2 regions of the Paraburkholderia hayleyella genome follow, and region 2 is predicted to be linked to the other one. Evidence: predicted binding sites of a transcription regulator. Region 2 holds the regulator's gene; the other holds the start of a gene.
The links. The regulator sigma-54, encoded in region 2, starts transcription at its own class of promoters, with help from an activator protein. The targets are predictions, from matches to a motif close to TGGCANGNAANCTGCTTT.
Positions count from the first base shown of each region.

Region 1: the regulator sigma-54 is predicted to act here: its motif matches at 1,755-1,772, upstream of glnA (type I glutamate--ammonia ligase).

Region 1 covers NZ_QPES01000001.1:2,444,647-2,448,545, reverse strand. Annotated here, with positions in the region: gene GH657_RS10820 (EI24 domain-containing protein) at 1-186, shown strand, start outside; gene GH657_RS10815 (competence/damage-inducible protein A) at 209-1,012, shown strand; gene GH657_RS10810 (rhodanese-like domain-containing protein) at 1,069-1,533, opposite strand; gene glnA (type I glutamate--ammonia ligase) at 1,901-3,316, shown strand; gene glnL (nitrogen regulation protein NR(II)) at 3,548-3,899, shown strand, end outside.
Region 2 covers NZ_QPES01000001.1:3,130,446-3,134,344, reverse strand. Annotated here, with positions in the region: gene hprK (HPr(Ser) kinase/phosphatase) at 1-45, opposite strand, end outside; gene GH657_RS13785 (PTS sugar transporter subunit IIA) at 148-663, opposite strand; gene hpf (ribosome hibernation-promoting factor, HPF/YfiA family) at 985-1,338, opposite strand; gene GH657_RS13775 (RNA polymerase factor sigma-54) at 1,504-3,012, opposite strand; gene lptB (LPS export ABC transporter ATP-binding protein) at 3,185-3,899, opposite strand, start outside.

The DNA of each region.
Region 1 (3,899 bases), 690 kb from region 2:
GTGTCGTCGATCTGGCTGATCGCGCTGTTTCCGTTCATCACGGTGGCGATGATGTGGGTTTATGCGTTGATTCTCGTGTTCTCGGCGCTCTGGTTTGGCGATTACTGTCTGAGTGCATTAGCGCGTATGCGTGCTGAGGCGGGGCAGGAGCCCCAGTTCAGGCGTTTGCCGGAACGTCATTTCTGAATTTGCATTTTGCGAGGTAGCCATGGCAGTCGGGGCCATCATCATCGGCGACGAAATCCTGTCGGGCAGGCGCCGTGACAAGCATCTGCCGAAAATCATCGAACTGTTACAGGCCAGAGGGCTGTCGCTGGCCTGGGCGGAATATATCGGCGACGATCCCGCCCGTATCACGGCGACGCTGCAACGCACGCTGGCTTCGGGCGATATCGTGTTTTCAACCGGCGGCATCGGCGCGACGCCGGACGATCACACGCGGCAATGCGCGGCGGCGGCGCTGGGTGTGCCGCTTGAATTGCATCCGGAAGCGGCGGAGCTGATCCGTCAGCGGATCGTCGACATGCATCCGGCAGATGCCGCCACGCCCATCGATTTCGCTTCGCCTGAAAGCCTGCACCGGCTCAACATGGGCACGTTTCCGCGTGGCGCGTCGATTATTCCGAACGGCTATAACCGGATTCCTGGCTTTTCGCTGGCCGATCATCATTTCGTGCCGGGGTTTCCCGTGATGGCCTGGCCGATGATCGAGTGGGTGCTGGATACGCGTTACGCGCATCTGCATCACGCCACGCCGCACACGGAGAAATCATTGCTGGTGTTCGAATTGCCCGAATCGACGCTCACGCCGCTGATGGAACAAATCGAGCGCGATTTCGCTGGCGTGCGGGTTTTCAGCCTGCCCAGCGTGGGCGATGCAGAGCGTGGCGGGATTTACGCCCGGCGGCATATCGACCTCGGCGTCAAGGGCGAGCCGGAGGCCGTGGCAGCGGCGTTCGTCAAGCTGCGCGAGGGGGTGTATCTGCTAGGCGGCGATATTGTCGAGCCCTAGAGCCCTAACTCAAGGCGCTCTGGCGCGCTGGCCTGATCCGTCGCGCCTTGCCTGTTTCAGGCGCCAATCCAGGGCAAGCCGCGAAAGCACCATCCCGAAACGGTCTTGCGATGCCCCTGGCTATCCTTGTCGCCTTCGAACCCTTCGAGCAAATCAAACGCCCGGCTGAATCCCGCCTGGCTGGCCGCCACCGCCGCCAGCTTCGAGCGCGCCGCGCTGCGGCACAGCAGCAGCAGCGGGGTATCTGGCGTGAGCGCCTCGCATAATTGTCCGATGAATGCCTCATTGGGTGCGCCACCGGGGTAGCGGATCCATTCGAGATGAAGATATTGCCCGTCGCCAACAACCGGACGTCCCACCCAGTCCAGTTCGGCGCGGGTGCGCACATCGACCAGCCGCGCCTCGGGATCGAGCTGCAAGAGCTCGAAAGCCTCAGCCGGCGAGAGCGCCCCCGCATAGGGCAACTGGTTGCTGGCGCGGCGCTTGCCGGCCTCTGCATAGAGCTGTTCGAGCGTACTCATGGCGCTTGCCTCCTGTAACGGCAAAACGGCATTCTAGCGCGCTGCCCGCGACGAAGAATTTTGGCATGGCCAGCATGTTGAGCGCGTCAGATGTGCCATATCGGTGCAAAATGCTCCCCGCGCACCAAAACCATGAGCGGGATCAACGGCATCTTCTGGTTTGCACGATGCTGGTGCAAGCGCGCGTCATGCCTGCCATGTGGCGCTCGGATCGAGCTGCATGGCACGGATGATGCTTAATAGTTCCACGTGACCGGTTCACCGCATGTTGCCAGGCCTCGCTGCCAGGGTGCTCCGGTGCTTTAAGCCCGCTTGAAGCGGCGGCCCATCCGCCGAATTCCGAATTCGTTAATCAGGAGAAAAGGTTATGAGTAAATCCGTGGCTGACGTCATGCAGCTCGTCAAGGACGAAGACGTCAAATTTGTCGACTTCCGTTTCACCGATACACGCGGTAAAGAACAGCACGTTTCGGTGCCGGTATCGGCCTTCGACGACGACAAGTTCGAAAGCGGCCATGCCTTCGACGGCTCCTCGATTGCCGGCTGGAAGGGCATCGAAGCTTCGGACATGCTGCTGGTGCCGGACCCGGATACGGCTTTTCTCGACCCGTTTTACGAAGAAGCGACACTCGTGCTGACGTGCGATGTGGTCGAACCCGCCGATGGCAAAGGGTATGAGCGCGATCCGCGCTCGCTGGCCAAGCGCGCCGAGGCCTATCTGAAAAGCACGGGCCTGGGTGACACGGCCTTCTTTGGTCCTGAACCTGAATTCTTTATTTTCGATTCGGTGCAGTGGAATACGGATATGTCCGGCTGCTTTGTCAAGATCGGTTCGGAAGAAGCGCCGTGGTCGTCGGGCAAGGAATTCGAAGGCGGCAATACGGGCCACCGTCCCGGCGCCAAGGGCGGTTATTTTCCGGTCGCGCCCGTCGATGCGTTTCAGGACATCCGCTCGGAGATGTGCCTGCTGCTCGAACAGATCGGCATTCCCGTCGAAGTGCATCACCATGAAGTCGCAGGCCAGGGCCAGAACGAGATCGGCACGCGCTTTTCGACGCTGGTACAGCGCGCCGACTGGACCCAGCAAATGAAATACATCATCCATAACGTTGCCCATACCTATGGCAAAACCGCGACGTTCATGCCCAAGCCCATCGTGGGTGACAACGGTTCGGGCATGCACGTGCACCAGTCGATCTGGAAGGATGGCCAGAACCTGTTCGCGGGCAACGGCTATGCAGGCCTGTCGGAATTCGCGCTGTTTTACATCGGCGGCATCATCAAGCACGCCCATGCCCTGAACGCGATCACGAACCCGACGACGAACTCGTACAAGCGTCTGGTGCCGCACTTCGAAGCGCCGGTCAAGCTGGCGTATTCGGCGCGTAACCGCTCGGCCTCGATCCGCATTCCGCATGTCTCGAACCCGAAGGGTCGCCGCATCGAAACCCGCTTCCCGGACCCGATGGCCAACCCGTACCTGTGTTTCTCCGCGCTGATGATGGCGGGCCTCGACGGCGTGCAAAACAGGATCCACCCGGGCGAAGCCGCCGACAAAAACCTGTACGACCTGCCGCCTGAAGAAGACGCACGCATTCCGACGGTTTGCGCTGGGCTCGACCAGGCGCTCGACGCGCTCGATAAGGACCGTGAATTCCTCACACGTGGCGGGGTATTCACCGATTCGATGCTGGACGCGTATCTGGAGCTCAAGGGCGGCGAATTGCAACGCTTCCGCATGACGACGCATCCGATCGAGTTCGAGATGTACTACTCGCTGTAAGCGGCAAGGTCGATGTCGATGTCGATGTCGATGCCAATGCCGGTGTTATTTCTCGCAGGGCGGGCAGCGCAGTGTCTGTCCTGCCGTGGCAGATGACATGAATGGCGTAACAGCAAGGAGGGACGGCGGTGCCGTCCCTTTTTCGTTGGCCTGCGATGTTGGCCTGCCGATGTTGGCCTGCCGATGTTGGCCTGCGATACCTGGCAGGACGCGATAGGGAGCAATGAAGCCATGGATCTTCCGACGCGCAAGGCGGCGCTAAAAAATCTGGAACACAGCAAAAGTGGCCAGCCCGAGCCGCTCACGAACGATCTGGCGCTGGCCGAATCCGGTTTGCTGCCGGGCTTCGAGGCATTCCCGACGGTGGTGCTGGTGCTGGAAAAACACACGTTGCGCGTGGCGTTCGCCAACCCGTCCGCGGAATCGCTGCTGGAGCTGTCGCGGCGGCAACTGGCCCATCTGGCCTGGTCCGATCTCTTTAGTAACGCCGATGAACTGATCGCCATGATCGCGGCGATTGCCGGGCACCGGTTTCAGGCGACACATCTCGACGCGGTGCTAGAGCGCCCCGGGCACGAACCGT
Region 2 (3,899 bases):
GTTGTCGTCGAAAATACTTTGCGCATTGATGCTGGACGTATCCATGAGTGCCGTGACTCCAGTGTGGGCCGGGCGCGTCGCTGTTGTCTGAGGGGGCTTCGTACCAATAGCGATGCGGTTGCGCGCTGGCCAGATGCCGTCAATGCATCAAGGTTGCCATTGTGTGAGTAGACGATGCAAGGTTTCGCGGTCTTCTTCTGTGTGCAGGCGCTCGCGTGTTTCCCGGTCGGACAGCAGTTGGGCGATCTCGGACAGGATTTCAAGGTGTTGTTGCGTGGCCTGTTCCGGCACAAGCAGAAAAATCAGTAGCGAGACGGGTTGCCCATCGGGCGATTCGAATGGGATAGGCGCCGCAAGCCGGACGAATGCGGCCAGTGGATGCTTCAGACCCTTTATCCGGCCATGCGGGATAGCCACGCCTTCACCCAGTCCTGTTGATCCGAGGCGCTCGCGCGCGAAGAGATTGTCAGTGACCGTGCTGCGGGCGATGCCATTCTGATTTTCGAAAATCAGGCCTGCTTGCTCGAAGACGCGCTTCTTGCTCGTGACGGAGAGCCCGATGACGACGTTCTCGATGGGGAGGAATTTGGCTAAGCGATTCATGTTGGCAGGCGGAAGGGAGGCCTGGATTTTCCTCTCTGCGGGATGTGAGTGGCGTTCCATTCTCTACAGGGGCATCACGGCAATGTATGACGAAGTCTGAAATCAGCGAAATCTGACTAAATGAACGGTTTGATCAATTAGTAAGTAATCGGGGCATTATAGAGCAGCACGGGTATGTGCGGTGCATGACCGACACGATTGCGCTACGGGCCCCGAACGATTTCCAGTTGCAGGGTTCGCCTTCAGACTTCGGACAAGAGGTTTCGCCATAATGAACCGGCACAGACGGCTTGAAAATAACCTGAACTAAAAAATGAATGGCCAATTAAAAACCGCCCAGTGGGGGCGGTTTGATGCAGGCTCGGCTGCGGTGATGCCTGTTTATTGCGGCGGCACTTCGAGTAGCGCAGCTAGCGGCTGATGTTTGATCGCTTCATGCTGGTGGCCTTGCAGGCGATCCTTGTGACGAATGACTTGCCGGTCGAGTTTGTCGATGACCAGATCAATCGCCGCGTACATATCGCTCTCGGCACTTTCGACAAAAATATCTTTGCCTTTCAGATGAAGATTGATTTCAATCTTCTGCCTTTTTTCCTTTTGATTGTCGACCGAGAGGACCACACTGCCATCGATAACCTGATCGAAGTGCCGTAGCACTCTGTCTAGCTTGGCGATCACGTATTCGCGCAACGCAGGCGTTACTTCGAGATGGTGTCCACTGATCTGCAGATTCATAGTGCTTCTCCAAACGATTAGCCGTAGATCCTCATGAGGGCAGCGGTACTCGCTGATTGGGTTGTATTCCAGCCATTGCGGACGGGAATCGGGAATCCGATCAGCCAGCCTGTGCCACCCCAATGGGGTACGGCCGGGAAAATACCCGCCACGGTAAGCAGCGGGCTACAAAGACTTGCGCAGATTGACCGCTGGAATTTTGAGCGTTTCGCGGTATTTGGCCACGGTGCGCCGGGCGACCACGAAACCCTGTTCAGCTAGCAGTTCGGCGATGCGGCTGTCTGAAAGAGGCGTGACAGGGTTTTCTGCTCCTATTAATTGCTTGATGAGTGCGCGAATTGCTGTGGAAGAAGCCGCGCCCCCGGTATCCGTTGAAACGTGTGAGCCGAAGAAGTATTTGAACTCAAGCGTGCCAAAAGGAGTGAGCAGGTACTTACCAGTTGTGACACGGGAAACCGTTGATTCGTGTAGCCCCAGCGTATCAGCAATTTCCCGCAAAACCAAGGGGCGCATGGCGATTTCGCCGTGCAGGAAAAAGCTCTTTTGCCGCTCGACGATGGCTTGCGCCACACGCAGGATCGTGTCGAATCTTTGCTGGATGTTTTTGATCAGCCAGCGGGCTTCCTGAAGCTGTTGACGCAGCGAACCACTGCCGGGATCGCTGCGGTTGTTGCGCAGGATATTGGCGTACAGGTGATTGATGCGCAGCCTGGGCATGATTTCGGGATTGAGTTCCGCTTGCCAGCCTTGGGCCGTCTTGCGAACCAGCACGTCGGGCACGACATAGTCGGCTTCGCTTTTGCCGTACATCGCGCCAGGAAAGGGTTCAAGCGAGCGGATCAGGGCGTGGGCCTCACGCAATGCATCGTCGTCGGCCTTCAGGCGCCGGCGCAGCCGGATGAAATCACGCGCGGCGAGCAGTTCAAGGTGATGCTCGACGATCTCCAGGGCGAGTGTGCGGGTGGGTGAGGCATCGAGCCGTAATAGCTGCAGCTTGAGGCATTCGGATGCGGAGCGCGCTCCGACGCCCGCCGGATCAAAGCTATGCAGCAACGCGAGCGCGGCTTTCAGCTCATCTGCATCGACTTCCAGTTCGTCTGGCAAATCGGCCAGTATTTCTTCAAATGCCGCTATGAGATAGCCATCGTCGTCAAGGGATTCGATCAGAAAGGTGACAAGCGCGCGGTCGCGCGGGCTTGCCTGTGTGACGCACAACTGGGTGTTCAGATGATCGCGCAACGAGGTGCTGGACTCGTGAACCTGAAGCGGTGGCAGATCATCGTCGTCGGACGCGCTGCTGGAGCGGCCATAGTCGTCGAGATTCCATTGGCTGGTGTCCGCGCTGTTGTCAGCCGCGAGGCCGTTGTATTCGTCAACGCCCTGGGGCTCTCCGGCTTCGCTGTTGGTGTTCGTGCTGGAAGGGGACGATGTATGGCTGGCCGACTCGGGCTCGGCGTTGCCGCGAGTCTGTGTCACAAGCGAGCCATCCGCTGCTACGCGTAATGGGCTGGCGATCCAGTCGTCTTCGTTTTCGAGCAGCGGGTTTTGCGCAATCGCCATAGCGACTTCCTGCTGTAGCTCAAGCGTAGATAACTGAAGCAGCCGGATGGACTGCTGCAGTTGGGGAGTCAGCGCAAGATGCTGCGAGAGGCGGAGTTGGAGGCTAGCTTTCATGGCGAATTGAGACTCATTGTAATGAGTTTGCCAAGTCCGCGATACCTGCGGCAGCCGTAAAAAGACGGGCCGTACTTAGGGTTTGGGATGATCCGGACACGGGTTGCGACGACTTGCCGCAGCCGTGCCGAATGCGCTGCCGACGCCCGCAGCGGTGTTGCGCAGCGCTGGGCTACATGCGGAAATGCTCACCCAGATAGACGCGCCGTACGTTCTCGTTTTCGATGATCTCGTCCGGCGCGCCTGCGGCCAGCACGCTGCCATCGCTAATGATGTAGGCGTGATCGCAGATGCCGAGAGTCTCACGCACGTTGTGATCGGTGATGAGTACGCCGATATTGCGCTGTTTCAGGAATTTGACGATTTTCTGAATTTCCAGCACGGCGATCGGATCGACACCGGCGAACGGTTCGTCGAGCAAGATAAAGCTCGGATTCGTGGCCAGAGCACGCGCTATTTCGACTCGGCGGCGCTCTCCTCCTGAGAGCGAGAGCGCAGGGTTGTCGCGCAGGTGAGCGATTTGCAGTTCGTCGAGCAAGGCTTCGGCGCGCGCGGTGATGGCGTCTTTGGAGAGCCGCTTGCCGTTATCTTCGTGTTGCAGTTCGAGTACCGCGCGGATGTTGTCTTCAACCGTCAGCTTGCGAAACACCGAAGCTTCCTGCGGCAAATACGACAGGCCAAGCGACGCGCGCTTATATATAGGCAGCAGGCTAATGGACTTGCCGTCCAGATCGATGTCGCCGCCGTCGAGCGGCACCAGCCCGACGATCATGTAAAACGACGTCGTTTTACCTGCGCCGTTCGGCCCCAGCAGGCCGACGACTTCGCCGCTTTTCACACTGAGCGAGACGTCCTTGACGACCGTGCGGGAACCATAACGTTTTTTC